DNA from 2 places in the Sporosarcina sp. FSL W7-1349 genome. Region 2 is predicted to be linked to the other one. Evidence: riboswitches for the same ligand, from Rfam matches in the RefSeq annotation. Region 2 holds a riboswitch; the other holds the start of a gene.

Region 1 (7,641 bases), on a different contig from region 2:
CCAATTCGATCTCGGATTAATAGAAAAGCAAATACCGGAGCGCCGATCAAGGCGGTGATGACACCGATCGGCAGTTCTTGCGGCGCGATGACCGTCCTCGCGAGCAAATCTGCGAATACGAGGAAGGAGCCTCCAAACAATATCGACAGAGGCAGAACATGTCGATGGTTCGGCCCGCTCATGAGACGTACGAGATGGGGGACGACCAACCCGACGAACCCGATCGATCCGGAGACGGCAACCGCCGAACCGGTCAGCAACGAGGCGCCAATCAAGATGAGGATTTTCCCCCTTTTTACATTGACCCCGATATGATCGGCGGCTTCTTCGCCGAGAGCCAGAGCATTCAATTCTCGGTAATGATAGAGCAAGACAATAGCTCCGATGATGAGAAAGGGGATGATCAGTTGGACGTGGCTCCACCCGCGCATCGCAACACTTCCATATAACCAGTACATGATCTGCGTCATCGCATCGCGGTCTCCAAGGGCAATCATCAAAGATGTCAGAGCCCCGACAAAGGCTCCGACAATGATACCGGCGAGAATGATCGTCTCAATCGCAAGGCTCCGGCTACTCATCCGGACGAGCCCGAAAACAATGAATAAGGTAAGAAATCCGCTTAAAATCGCCACGACCGGCAATGTATAACTGCCTAATCCCCAAATCGTGTATTGGAAAAATAAAACCGTCACGGCCCCGAGCGCCGCCCCGGATGACACACCAATCGTATACGGATCGGCTAACGGATTCCGAAGAAGTCCTTGGAAGGCGGCTCCGGCGAGTGACAGGGAGGCCCCGACAAGGAAGGCTAATAGGACACGGGGCACCCGGATGTTCCAGATGATTAGCTCTTCATTCTTCGGAACATCCGATAGCCAGCCAAGGCCGAATGATTTATCCGCTACGATATGGAGAATGGTGGGAATCGGGAATTTTACACTGCTGACGAATAAGCCAAGAAGGGTTGCACAAAGTACAACCCCGATACTTGCGATATAAAGCCAACCGATTTTATTCCCCAAAAACTTCCGGATAAATGAGTTTTGCAAGCTGCTCGACTCCTTCAATCAGGCGTGGGCCTGGACGAGTGACGGTGTCGCTGTCGACATCGAATACTTGTTTATTCTTAATGGCATTGACTTCTGCCCAACCGTCGCGTGCCAAGACGCCTTCGGCAGGATTGTCCACATAATAGCCATATGTGGTAATGATGACATCTGGGTTAAGTTGGACGATTTCCTCTTCTGTCAACTTCACCCATCCATCTTGATCTTCCGCTGCATTCGTTGCATTGATTGTCTCCAGCATTTCGTGCATGAATGTGTTTTTCCCTGTAGTGAAGATATCCGGAGCAGGGGCTACTTCGACCCATACTTTCTTTTTATCCGTGATTTCTTTCGCTTTTTCTTCAAGGGCAGCACGGCGGTCTTTCATGTCCTGGATGATCTCGTCGGCCTTTTCCGTCGTTCCGGTAGCCGTCGCAATCATTTCCATCGTGGCGTATGCATCGTCGAATGAAGTGGCGCTGCCGGTGACAACAACGGTGATGCCGACTTCTTCAAATTGTTTTAGAATTTCTGCATGGTTATCGAAATGGTATTGGGTTACAAAGGCGACATCCGGCAACAAGGTCATGACCAATTCGGCATCCATGTCCTGGCCGCCGACTTTTTGCACTTCCAATGCTTCCGGAGGATAATTACAGTAATCCGAAACCCCGATAAGGCGATCGCCTACACCGAGCGCATATAAAATTTCCGTATTGCTCGTCTGGATGGAGATGAGGGTTTCCGGTTCTTTCTCAATCGTCACTTCACGGCCGACATCATCGGTGAATGTGACCGGAAAGGCTTGTGCCCCCTCCGTACCTTCTGCCTCCGTTTGATCTGTCGCTTCCGTGTCCGGTGTTTCTGGAACCGGTTGATCCGCTGGGGTCTCTTTCGATCCGCAGCCTGCTAAAAGGACCATCGCCAGCACGAAAACCAAACTGAACAAGCCCCATCGTTTTATCATGTTGTGCACTCTACGTTCCTCCTCTTGATTGTAAACATCAAAAAAGCGCTTGTCCTCGAAGGAAAGCGCATGATCAGGCGAAGTCAACGGGCGCCGGAAATCCACCGACAATCCCTGCTGGCACGCTAAACATTCCTATCCCCGAGGAAGCTAACTATCGAAATAGGCAGGTCTCCTGACTTACGACTACCGCGGCCGCCCCGCTCCTTCCCATGCTGTCGCACAGTGGATACGCGGGACTTCCTCGTCGATTACAGTGACGGGTTCGTGTTGGACTTTCACCAACTTCCCTCTTCGTTCCAAACAACCGCTTTGATACGGCTCTTTGAAAAACCTATTTCTAAACTATTTTTTTAATGTTCGATTCATGCCAAGTATATAGAAGTATTGCTAGTTTGTAAACAGCGGAGGCGGGCTGGAAGGTGGGGGATGTCTATTGAATTTGGTACGTTGTTTATCCAAGGTTTGGTTGTCCAACAAACGCCCTGAAAATAATCAAGAATTAATAAAAGAAACAAACTATTTCCTAGCATGTTGATAACCTTACTTTGTCGGCGCTATAAAGCTTGGTATCATCGGGGGTCAGCCAGTATGTAATTTTAAAATCAATAAATAACAAAATATTATAAAAATTTACAAGTTTGTGTTGAATATTAACAAATAGTTTGCTAATCTGAATCTGTGTACTATAACAAAAATTTGGACTACTTCATTTTTCGGCTACCCTTCTTTTTATTGGCTGAATAATGAAAGCGGTTTCAGCGTGAGGGGGAGATGGCGTACGAGTCTATTAGCTGAAAATTTGAAGAGGAGGATGGAAACATGAAAAACGTTCGAGCAAATTCTAAGCCCAATTTCGAGAAGATCATTGAAACGCCAGAGTTTAAACAATTGGTCAAACGTAAAAACACATTTGCGACGCCGTACATCATTTTCTTTTTTGCCGCTTATTTTCTACTTCCGATTTTGACAGGGTACACCACAATACTTGAAAATCGTGCAATCGGTTGGATGACTTGGACTTGGGTATACGCCTTCAGCATGTTCATCATGGTCTGGGTATTCACGTCCATCTATATGAATAAAGCAAAAGACTTTGATAAGGAAGTTGAAGAAATTATAAAGAGAAACATTGTAGAATAAGGGGGAAGTCGCCGTGGGAATCATATCAATCCTAATATTCATATCTGTTATTCTTTTGACGCTTATTGTCACCTATTGGGCCGCTAAACAAACCCAGACTGCAAGTGATTTCTATACTGCCGGGGGATCGTTGACCGGATGGCAGAATGGCATGGCTATCGCAGGTGACTATTTATCCGCAGCTTCTTTCCTAGGAATCGCCGGCGCCATTTCATTAAATGGATTTGACGGTTTCTACTACAGTGTTGGCTGGTTGACCGCGTATCTCGTCGTATTGTTCTTGATTGCGGAGCCACTCCGGAATCTTGGAAAATTCACGATGGCTGATATGATCGGCTCCCGATTTGGCGCGAGAAAAGTGCGTGGAGCGGCTGCCCTTAATACGATTACGATCGTATTATTCTACATGTTGGCGCAATTGGTTGGTGCGGGCGCTCTCATTAAACTCTTGCTTGGAATCGATTATTGGATTTCAGTCTTGATCGTTGGGGTCATGATGACGATTTATGTTCTGTTCGGCGGAATGACCGCGACAAGCTGGGTACAAATCATTAAAGCAATCTTACTGATGGCTGGAACGATCATCATTTCCTTCCTTGTCCTTTTAAAATTCAATTTCAACTTCATTGGAATGTTTGATGCGATGCGCACAGCGACACCACACGGGGAAGCTTTCCTGCATTCGGGCGTCGTCTATAAGGATCCGATCGGTCTGATTTCTGTCCTAATTGCGCTTGTTTTAGGTACAGCGGGATTGCCGCATATCTTGATGCGCTTCTTTACCGTAAAAGACGCAAAGACGGCCCGTTCCTCGGTCATCTATGCGGTCTGGATCATCGGAATCTTTTATGTCATGACAATTTTCCTTGGATTTGGAGCGGCTAAATTCGTCGGGGCGGATGCGATCATCGCAGAGAATGCAGCCGGGAATATGGCAGCGCCAATGCTTGCCGGTGTGTTAGGCGGGGATGCGTTGGAATCCTTCGTTGCAGCGGTTGCATTCGCTACGATTCTTGCGGTTGTTGCGGGTCTTGTTCTGTCGGGTGCGTCAGCCATTGCCCATGACATTTATGGGGAAATCATCAAAAAAGGGAAAGTGACGGAACAGCAGCAAGTGCGCGCTGCCCGTATTGCAGCTCTTAGTGTTGCGGTCATTTCCATCCTCCTTGCCCTCGGTGCAGAGAAGATGAACGTTGCGTTCCTCGTTTCGCTTGCTTTCTGTATTGCAGCATCTGCCAATGTACCGACTATTTTAATGACTATCTATTGGAGAAAGTTCAACACGACAGGGGCGGTCGCGTCCATGTTGACCGGTTTGATCGTCGCATTGGTTCTCGTTGCGGTGAGCCCGAGTGTCATTCATCCTACTCCTGGAGCAGCACTCTTCGTCGGGGAGCCTTTATTCCCATACGCGAATCCAGCGATTTTCTCCGTACCGGCCGGTTTCATTGCCGCTTATATCGGAACGATAGTTGGGGCTAAAAAGCATGACGCGGATGCTATCCCTTACGCGGAAGTCAAGTTCAAGGCGGAAACAGGATACCGCGAATTGGAAGGCTGATCCGGAATTGAAATGAGCATCAACTTAAAATGGGCAACCTCTCTGAAACTACCTGAAGTGGCGGAGGGGTTTTTCATTTTGGAGGGGTGAGGACGATTGAAACGATGATAGAGAAGGATCGATTGGGAAGAATTCATGTGCAGCCCTTTTTTCGGACGATGTCCAAAGAAGCGTTTGAAAAAGTGATGTTGGATTGTGAAATGAAACATTTTCCGACTACCGAGAAGCTGGATTATTTCAGGACACCGCAGGAAGGTTTGCTGCTGATCCTGCAAGGGACGGTTCATATTTTTGTGAAAAGTGACGACGGCTCTCCGGTTGTTATTGAAGCACTTCAAGAAGGGCAGTTGGTCGGATTCTCGAATTTCTCCTATTTCCTAGGGGAATCTAGTGAGTCGTTGGAACGGCATCAGCTGGAGATGGAGATCATGAAAGACTCCCATTGTTTGCAAATCCCGTATTCCGTCGTCCAGCAAAGGCTGAGTGACGAAACGGTACGGGATTTCATTCTCCGGAAGATGTCGAACCGTCTGGCGACCGCCTATTCGTTGCTGGGAGAGCAGGCGAAACTCCCGGATGATTGGGGGGATAGCGAGCCATTCGTCCGACGTGTACAGGACTTTATGAAAACACCGGTCACCACGGTCAATCGGGAGGCAACCGTTCAGGAGATAGCCCGTCTCATGGTCGAGCAAAAAATCAGTTCTGTCATGGTAGTGGATGAAAACGGTCGGCTTTTGGGTATTGTAACCGAAAAGGACCTTGTCCAGCGGGTAGTCGCAAATGGAGCCTCGGAAGCTTTGAAGGCAGGGGATGTCATGACGGAAAATCCACATACCGTTTCCCGGCATGATTATTATTATGAAGTGTTGGCGGCATTTTATGATTACGGGGTCAAGCATTTGCCGGTTGTAGAAGGAGGACGATTGGCGGGAATTGTGACATTTTCCAACCTAATGTCCAAACGCGACCGGGGTTCAATGAGTATATTGAAGACAATTGAAGAGTCGTCCTTTTTAAGCTTGCCTGTCGTGAAGACGGCGATTTACGATGTTCTTTCCAATTTGATACATGACGAGATTTCGACGATCCATACACTGGAAATTATCACTCGGCTTTATGACCGGCTTGCCCGGCATTGTGTCAAATTGGCTGTCGAATCATTGCGGGCCAAGGGGATTGGCGAGCCACCAGTGCCGTTTGCATGGTATCAGATGGGGAGTGGTGCCAGAGGAGAGCAATTCATGCTGACGGACCAAGATCACTTCATCGTCTATGCCAATTTGGTGAATGAAGATCCGGAGCAAGTCGAATCGTATTTCGCCAAGCTCGGGGAAGAAATCGTCGTCCATCTGGAACAGGCGGGTTATGCCCGTTGTAAAGGGAAGATGATGTCGAGCGAGGCACATTGGCGCGGCTCGGTGTTTGATTGGCGGCAACGTCTTCGTACTTGGGCAGTGAAACCGACCGATGATGATATATTATTGGGCTATAATTTCTTCTCCTTCCGGTTCCTTTATGGGGATGGATTGGTGAATAAGGATTTCATAGACATGGTGAAACGGCAAGTGAAATCGTCTCAGACATTCATTTATTATATGGCCGAACAGGAACGAGAGAAGCCGATCCCTCAATTGAATCAACCGCTTCTGACGTTGTTCCGTGGACGGGCAAAACGGGAAACCATTGACATCAAACTGCATGCGCTGTTCCCGATGCACCATTGTTTGCAGATTTTGGGGATCCATAAAGGGATTGTCAATGCGACTCCGTTGGAACTGTTGGAAGGATTGGTGACAGAAAAGGAATTGTCCGCCGGATTTGCAGATGAAGTCCGGCACGCGTACGAGGTGGCGCTCGGCACACGGATCCAACTATCGTGGAAAAAGCATTTGCGCGGTGAGGACATTACAACGGAAATCAAATTGGAGAACCTACGGAAGTGGGAACGTGACCAAGTACGGACAATGTTGGATACGGCGCGTTCCTTGCAATCTCATTTATTATCCAAACTGTAAATCAAGCATGGCAGGAAGAAGGGATCATTTTTGTTTTGGAGAAAAAAACGATTGCCCTATGAATTGCAGCAACCTTTCCAACTCGATACAAAGTTGCGGGATCTGTCCTTTACAGTGTTCGACACTGAAACGACCGGCTTTTCCATCGCCTCCCGAGACCGGCTTATCGAAATCGGAGCGGTCCACGTGGAAGGCTTTTATGTCACGGATCGGGTGTTCCAGACGTTCGTCAATCCGGACCGCGACATACCTGAACATATTACAAAGCTCACCTCCATCTCGCAACGCGATGTGGAGGGTGCTCCGTCTTCTTTGGAAGCAATCGAGGCCTATTTCCAATTCGTGGAGGCCAATCAAAGCGGAGGGTGGGTCGGTCACCATATCAGCTTCGACGAAATGGTATTAAAGAACGAGCTGCACCGTGAAAAATTGACGTTTGATCCGCCCTCCTCATTTGACACGATGGACCTGATCAATCACTTGAACCCGACTTGGGACCAACAGGACTTGGAGAACTACGCCACCGTTTTCGGATCCCGGACATTCGAGCGCCATCGTGCCCTCGGTGACGCTTTGACGACCGCTCATTTATTCGTTGAAGTGCTCCGATGTCTGGAAGAGCGGGGCATTACGACGCTGGCCGATTTGCTGCGGCTGCGTCACGGCAAATCCCAGCAATCGATTGCGTTGTTTTAGGTGACGATTAAGGTTAAAGGCCAGCAGGAAGTTCCGCCATGCTGGCCTTTTTGGTGTTTTATAATGAAAGCAATATTATCGCACCACCTCTTTTCTCAACTTCACCAAGATTCGTTCCCTCCGTTTTTTCACGCCGGCTACGGTGATGCCGATCCGGCTGGCACATTCTGATTGGGGCAATTGATCGACGAACAGCCAATGGAGGAG
Region 2 (7,641 bases):
AACGTCTCGATTGAACCTTCACCCCAAGCCCGACTGCAACATCATCCCCTAATTCCTTAGCATTAACGGACCGAGCAAGAATCCCTGTCAGGGGAATGAATACTATTATCCATGGAAGCATGGCATACACATGACTCCAGTTAGATCCATACAAACTTCCGGTCAGCCAAAGATACGCTTTCGTCGTTACTGCGGTATCGCTTAAAACAAGCATCATCATGACAACTGCTTTCATCGCAGCCGCCACACCAATTCCTATCAAGACTAGCCGAATCGGGGTGACTCCATTATTCCAAGCGAGCAAATAGATAACACCCGCAACGATGGCGGCTCCTATAATAGCTGCAAATGGAAGCAAGCCGGCACTGACGCTCCCCATTAAAAAAACAAAAAAGAGGATAGCACCCGCGGAGGCTCCTGCCGTTATCCCAATGATGTCCGGAGAAGCGAGCGGGTTTCGAACAACCGCTTGCAAAATAGCACCTGCAACACCGAGTGCTGCACCTACCATGAATGCCAGCAACACTCTCGGGAGCCTTAATTGATGAAGGATGAAATCTTGTTCTCCTGTGCCGGTTAGCGCCTTGAGCACTGCCCATGGGCTTATAGAGCTACTCCCCATAGAAAGGCTGAATACGAAAAGGATGATGGATAAACAGCTGAGAATCAGCAAAACCGCCATCGTTTTCGTTTGAATTTGAAAGGAAACGGATTCCGATTTATTTTTCAACGAAATGTATTTACCCACTTTTCACCAACCCTCTCCGGGCAATGTAGATAAAAAATGGCGTCCCGATAAATGCAGTCATGACACCAATGGGCATTTCCTGTGGTTCGATGACAAACCGAGCAGCCACATCGGCTAACAGAAGCAAGCTGGCACCTAATAGTGCACTCAAAGGAATCACCCATCGATAATCGGGGCCGACAAGCCCCTTTACCACATGAGGAACGATTAGTCCGATAAAACCGATAGAGCCAGCCACGGCAACAGAGCTTCCCGCTAAAATAATAACAATCACTCCGATCGTTACTTTGAGAAGCACCGTACGCTGGCCTAAGCTTTTGGCAATATCCTCTCCAGACATCAGAATGGTAACAGGTTTTCCTAAAAAAAGTGCAAACACTAATGCACCAAGCATATAAGGCAACACAGGCAATAACATATCCATACTTCTGCCGGCAACTGAACCAGCCAGCCAAAACAATACACTTTGAATTTTTTGCTCATCAATGACGAGCAACCCTTGTGTAAAAGAGATGAAAAGTGCGGAAATAGCCGCTCCTGCTAAAACAATTTTAATGGGAGACAGCCCGTCATTCCCCAATGATCCTAGGAAATACACGCAAATGCCGGCAAAGGCAGCCCCTAAAAAGGCAACCCACATATACGTCTGTAAGGAATCGACTGAAAAGAAAGTGGCTGACAGCACAATAAAGAATAACGCCCCCGCATTGACGCCGAGTATATCGGGTGCAGCTAATGGATTTCTTGTCATTGCCTGCATGAGTGCCCCCCCGACTGCAAGATTGGCACCTATCAAGGCGGCAACGACAGCCCTTGTCAATCTGGATGTCATTACGATTATATGCTCCGTATTCGTTTCATCGAATCTCAATAACGCTTCCACGGTTGTCTGTATGGAGATGGAAGTTTGTCCGAGAGCGATACTTAAAAAAAACGAAAGACAGACAACGACAAAACTTAGAGCTAAAACGGAAATTTTAAAAGGCGTACGAGAATGGAAACTCCTCATAAGACACCTGCTTTCTCTGCAATAAATGAAAAACGAAAGAGGAGGGCGAGCCCCCTCCCCCTTTCTTATTTTTCTAAACCAAAACGATTATAAATATCGTCCAGCATTAAGTTGGCCGCGAGGATGCCGCCGCCAAGATTCCAAACAATTTCATCAACCTCATAAACCCGATTCGCCTTTACAGCATCGAGGTTTTTCCATAACGGGTGGTTGGTCCACTCTTCATAATTCTTCACAACAGCCGGATCGCTCGAATCCATAAAGATATAAAACGTATCTGCGTTCATTTCAGCAATGCTTTCTTTGTCCGTCAGCTTCAGAATATCTTGACTCTTATCTTGCAAGTTTTTTGGACCTTCAAATCCAAGTTCCGATAAAATAGACCCTGCAAATCCAGTCACATAAATCCGGGCATGGTCTGCTCTGAAATTCAAAACAGAAACATGTTGCGGCCACTGATCACCCATTTCCTCCTTAATCTTCACTTGGAAATCCGCTACCCGCTCGTTCCAGCTATCCATAATTTCATTCGCTTTTTCTTCTTGGCCTAACGCTTGCCCCATCAGTTCAACAGTTTCATCAAAGGCAAATACCGTTTCATGTGCTACAGTAGGCGCAATTGCCGATAATTGCTCATATACTTCCTCATGGCGAATCTTGGAGGCGATGATCAAATCCGGTTTCAATTTCGCGATTTCCTCTAAATTAGGCTGAGTTTCCTGCCCGACAATTTGAACCCCATCCAAATCCTCTTTCAAATAGTTGTAGACCGGCTGTTCTGCCCATGACTCTACAATTCCGACCGGTTTGACACCAAGCGCCACAGCCGCGTCATTTGCCCCTTGATACAAAGTCACTATCCGTTTAGGAGTCCCTTTTATCTCCGTCGTTCCCAAAGCATGCGTGATGGTACGGCTTTCTTCACCTGCTGAATCGGATGTATCCTTATTCTGCTCAGCAGATCCTTGTTCTGCTTCTGAACTTCCACAGCCTGCTGCTAATACAGCAATTGCTATTAATAATACAAATAAAGAAATTACGTTCTTGCGAAATATACCTGTAACAACACTCATTCTCTTCTCTCCTCAACTTTATTAAACCTCTAAACGAAAATGAAAATCATTATCAATTATAGGTCCATACTTTGAATTATAACCACATCTTTTGTGAAATTCTAGTGTTTTTTATATTTTTGCAGGAGAGATTTTTCCACGTTTACAGGAAAAAAGTTGCTACTGAGGAAATACATCAATTGGTTGGTAACCAACAAACAGGATTTGTCATCATCACAAATGATATAGTTACGTCATTTCTAGATGAAGAATTACTGCTCTTATATTCAGTTGGGAGTATGAAGAAGAATTGGAAAGAAGGAGCCACCAGAGGAATTTATCAAATCTGCAATCCCTAATATAATGTCCGAGATTGTTGTTGAATCCTATTAATTAAAAATCTTATTGGTCCGACATACTTTATAGAGTGTCACAAAAAATCCCCTCTTGCGCTAAAAGACACAAGAGGGGATTTAGGTTATTTCGTCTGCTGCACAATCTGAATCAGGTTGCCGCATGTATCGTCGAAGACCGCTAGTGTGACTTCGCCCATTTGCGTCGGTTCCATAGTGAACTGCACGCCGCATTCCAATAATCGCTTGTACTCTTTGTGAATATCTGGAACGCTAAACATGGTTGCTGGAATACCATCGGCAAATATTTTCTGTTGATACTCCTTTGCGGCAGGATGGTTATTCGGTTCGAGTAAAAGCTCGGTCCCATCTGCATCGTCGGGGGAAACAAGGGTAATCCATCGGAATTCACCGGCGGGAACGTCATGCTTTTTTACAAACCCCAACTTTTCTGTATAAAACTCCAATGCCTTTCCTTGATCTTGTACAAATATACTCGTAACAATGATTTTCATACTGTGTTTGTCTCCTTTGCGATTTGGACGCATGGTACTCTGCTAACAATCTGGCCCTCAGCAGTAAGCCCCATACACTTGTCAGAAGTTTTTTTGATACGATTATTCTTTCCTTCTCGGTGGGATATTTTCCTTTTTCTTTATAAGGAACTCCCTAAAATTTTGCACATGCAATAAAAAAGATATATATACTTATAAATGTAGAACATTCATTATCGATTGTCTAAAATTAATTCCAAAAAGGACTGAAGAATGATGCAATCAAAAGTAATTACAACTGAAGAGAATTTACAAAAAGCCTTTGCGATCAGGAAAGAAGTATTTGTTCACGAACAGGGCGTTCCGCTAGAAGAGGAATTTGACAGTTTTGATACATTGAATGGACCATGTGAACACATATTAGTCTATTACGATGGAAAACCTGTTGGAACGGGAAGATTACGAGTGATGGATGGCTATGGAAAACTAGAAAGGATTTGCATTTTAGAGCATTATCGTAAATTCGGGATTGGAAAAGGAATTATCGAAGCGTTGGAAAAAATCGCAGCACAAAAGGGATTGGCCCGCGTTAAATTACATGGGCAGACGCAGGCCGAGGGCTTTTATCATAAACTGGGCTATCTTACTTCATCTACTGTATTTATGGAAGCCGGAATCCCGCATGTTTTAATGCTGAAGGAATTAATTACAAAGTTTGAAGAGGTTGAGTAAAGTGGACCCCTTTATCAGGAGGACCCGGTTATGGAGCTGGTGTTTTTACAATGGAAGGCATGACCAGCAAACGTGTCATGCTTTTCTCGCAATGATTGTCCAATACTCGACGTCGCCCGCATGCCGTTCTTGCATGACTCCTCCCAATGGATACCCTCCATTCTGCCAAACGTTTTCTTGAAACGGTTGGAGTCCATCCTGGATGGTTTCCTGTAAACTTTCCTCTTTCGTTAAGGAAGGAGTAACAACGCAATACTCTAAATAAGACGATGCCCAGCCCTGCAGCTTATGCGATTGATAGTTGTTCACCATCTCCACCACGGTAAAGCCTTGACTCTCCAACAAAAGCCCTGCTTCTTTCGGAAGCATGAGACTCAACTCGCGATCCACGCGATACCTGCCCTCGCTGTTCCGGTTGACGAATTTTTCAAATGTCGCTTCATAGTAGTAAACTTGCCGGGTCAAAGAAGTCCCTCTCCGGATATCCAAAGAGATTTCTTGGCGATTCATCAATTTCTTCCGATGGCTGAAAGTCCACTCCCGGCCCACTGGCGGTAAGATGATGTCAACCGCCAAAATACCATCTTTTTTCAAATGGCTATGTACTTTCTGAAGCAGTGTCACCTGTTCGCTTATTGCTGTAAAATGCTGGAGGAATCCGTCAGGCAAGAGAATATGTGAAAAGGTTTTGGGGAGATCCAGCTGCAAAGCATCCATTTCAACGACATCAAGTAAAGAAGGGCGATTTCTAAATAAAGCCTTCGCTTTTTTCTTCGCGAACTTTAACATGTCCCCGCTATTATCAATACCTGTCACCGGTATGCCCTTTCGGCTGATCTCAATTGCGATGCGTCCTGTGCCCACCCCAACCTCCAGCACATGTTGAGCCAATTCATCACGCTCTAGTAAATCTGTATAAAAAGAAATCCCCGACTTCCCTGCAAATTGATCATAATAATCCGCTTCCATGCTTTCATAGATGGCGCTCAACTCTTTCACATGCCTCTCCCCCTGCATCCCGCAGCGGTTGCACAAGCTGCCAGCCAGTTCGTGTAAGGATGTCCCTTTAGGCACTCCATTTCTCGTATCCCCAAACCATTCACTGTAGATAAACCCACACACTTGGCAATTGGTTACCGACATTCAAAGTCCTCCTTTTGACTGATTTCATATTTTCTAATATAAAAAAGCACGCACACCTATTGAGGGGTACATGCTTATCAGAAAAAAGTATATGTCTTTATAAAAATATGACCATTCTTTCCGTAAACACTTTCCTATCTCCCGTAGGTTCATCTGTGTCCGTAAATAGGCAGGTCTCCTGACTTATCTTCTACACAACTTGCGCCTTCCCGCTTTCATACAGCAGTGGCGTTATGCAAATTGCTCGGAATTTACAGTGGCGGGAACCGTGTTGGAATTTCACCAAACTTCCCTTTTAAGCCGTCCTTCCAATCTACAAGGACGGCACCTATTTAAGAAATATTCACTTTTCCCTCATCATCGTACCATATTCTGAATGCGGTGACAGTCACTAAGACAATTTAACAGCGATTCCTCGCGACGATAGCCACCTATCTTCTACTAGGTGCTAGCTTTTATTCTGCAAACCATTTTAGTTTCGGTCCGCACTTGTCGTAACATTCTTCTCGCTTTGACTCTGGGACAAACTAGGTGAAATGCCTTAAAAAATTCTAATACGTATCATCGATAATTCATGACTTCTTTATTTTCGTAGAAATTCTCCATCTTCATTTTAAGGACATGCACCTCTTTTAATTCTTTGGTGTACTGTAAAAACAGTTCTTTGTCTCTAATTTCCAACGACTTGTCTATTTGAAATTCCAAAAAGTTTATCTTCAAATCCAAGTCATAATCTGGTACTAGCTTTCCTTGCTTAGAGTATTGTTCCAAATCTGCAAGAGCGATATATAAACGCCCTCGATTATAAATCGTAGCTAGAACATACCACTTATTTTCATAGGTAAAACCTTAAATGCTTCGATGATATCCCATTTATGAATTGTTACCATAGTTACATGTCTTTTGTCTGGACAAAAACAGTCCATATGATGAGTAAATGTTTCGTTAGCAATGAAATACTGAATCACAGGCATTCCCTCCTATTCATAAGCATCGAGCTCTGTTTTTGAAATTCTGCTCATACCTTTTGATGGCACATTGATTTTGCATTTAATAATTAAACGCTTTTAATTCCAGTAAAAGTTATACATATCCAAAATAAATTAATGATAATGAGAATCATTTTCAATTATGTTTAGTTTAAATGAAATAAACTATTAGAGTCAAGTGAATTGGCGTTGAATGATAGGTTGATAAGAATTATTACGGGTTAACATATTTGCGGAGAGTACATGAAATAAAGGTATCAGCTGGTTCCTTTATTTCATGTACTAATGGAATGAATGTTCGAATTGGGAAAGAGGAAATAGTACTGCCCTGTTGGTTAAGAGGGATTGGGCAACTCAAGTATTTTTCCGACTACTTAGAGCGGTCACGACCAAGGGGGACAATTAGCGGCGTATCGGTTATCGGATCTTGAATGACTTTGCATTTCAGTCCGAACACTTCCTCGACAAGTTCTTCCGTAACAATGTCGGATGGGTTGCCTTGAGCAATCACCTTGCCCGCTTTCATAGCAATCAGATGAGTGGCATAGCGTGCAGCATGATTTAAATCATGAAGCACAGCTACTAACGTATTTCCCTGTTCGTTGAGATCTGTAAATAATTCGAGCAGTTCAATTTGGTGGGAGATATCCAAGTAAGTGGTCGGCTCGTCCAGCAAAAGCAATGGCGTTTGCTGGGCAAGCACCATCGCCACCCAGACTCGCTGTCGCTGCCCTCCGGAAAGCTCATCGACATAGCGATTGGCAATATCTAATGTATTGGTCAGCTCCATCGCTGTTAATACGGCGTGTTCATCTGCCTCCGTCCATTGCTGAATAAGATTTTGATAGGGATAACGTCCATGTGCCACTAAATTCGCAACAGTGATTCCATCAGGAGCAATAGATGATTGTGGCAACAGCCCAAGCTTTTTTGCTACCTCTTTTGATTTATATGAACTTATCTCTTTACCATCCAAAAGTACATGACCAGCTGAAGGTTTGATCAGATTGGAAAGGGTACGTAACAGGGTGGATTTTCCACACGCATTCGGTCCGATAATGACTGTAAAGGATTTGTCCGGTATTTCAATTGAGAGTTTTTCGAAGATCACTCTTTGATCG

Evidence for each region. A riboswitch is a leader RNA that binds a small molecule or an ion and turns the genes downstream of it on or off. The one in region 2 is predicted to bind cobalamin.
Region 1: it holds a riboswitch for cobalamin, as region 2 does, so the genes downstream of both, MKY41_RS09930 (ABC transporter substrate-binding protein) here and MKY41_RS15135 (methyltransferase domain-containing protein) in region 2, are expected to answer to the same signal.

The regions. Positions count from the first base shown of each region.
Region 1 covers NZ_JBBOOK010000001.1:2,016,104-2,023,744, reverse strand. Annotated here, with positions in the region: gene MKY41_RS09935 (FecCD family ABC transporter permease) at 1-1,052, opposite strand, end outside; gene MKY41_RS09930 (ABC transporter substrate-binding protein) at 1,015-2,016, opposite strand; cobalamin riboswitch at 2,165-2,369, opposite strand; gene MKY41_RS09925 (DUF485 domain-containing protein) at 2,839-3,159, shown strand; gene MKY41_RS09920 (solute symporter family protein) at 3,173-4,720, shown strand; gene MKY41_RS09915 (DUF294 nucleotidyltransferase-like domain-containing protein) at 4,807-6,738, shown strand; gene MKY41_RS09910 (3'-5' exonuclease) at 6,769-7,434, shown strand; gene MKY41_RS09905 (sigma-70 family RNA polymerase sigma factor) at 7,510-7,641, opposite strand, start outside.
Region 2 covers NZ_JBBOOK010000002.1:251,104-258,744, forward strand. Annotated here, with positions in the region: gene MKY41_RS15110 (FecCD family ABC transporter permease) at 1-748, opposite strand, end outside; gene MKY41_RS15115 (FecCD family ABC transporter permease) at 741-1,757, opposite strand; gene MKY41_RS15120 (ABC transporter substrate-binding protein) at 1,823-2,830, opposite strand; gene MKY41_RS15125 (VOC family protein) at 3,288-3,677, opposite strand; gene MKY41_RS15130 (GNAT family N-acetyltransferase) at 3,933-4,388, shown strand; gene MKY41_RS15135 (methyltransferase domain-containing protein) at 4,464-5,531, opposite strand; cobalamin riboswitch at 5,683-5,878, opposite strand; gene MKY41_RS15140 (IDEAL domain-containing protein) at 6,093-6,236, opposite strand; gene MKY41_RS15145 (ABC transporter ATP-binding protein) at 6,891-7,641, opposite strand, start outside.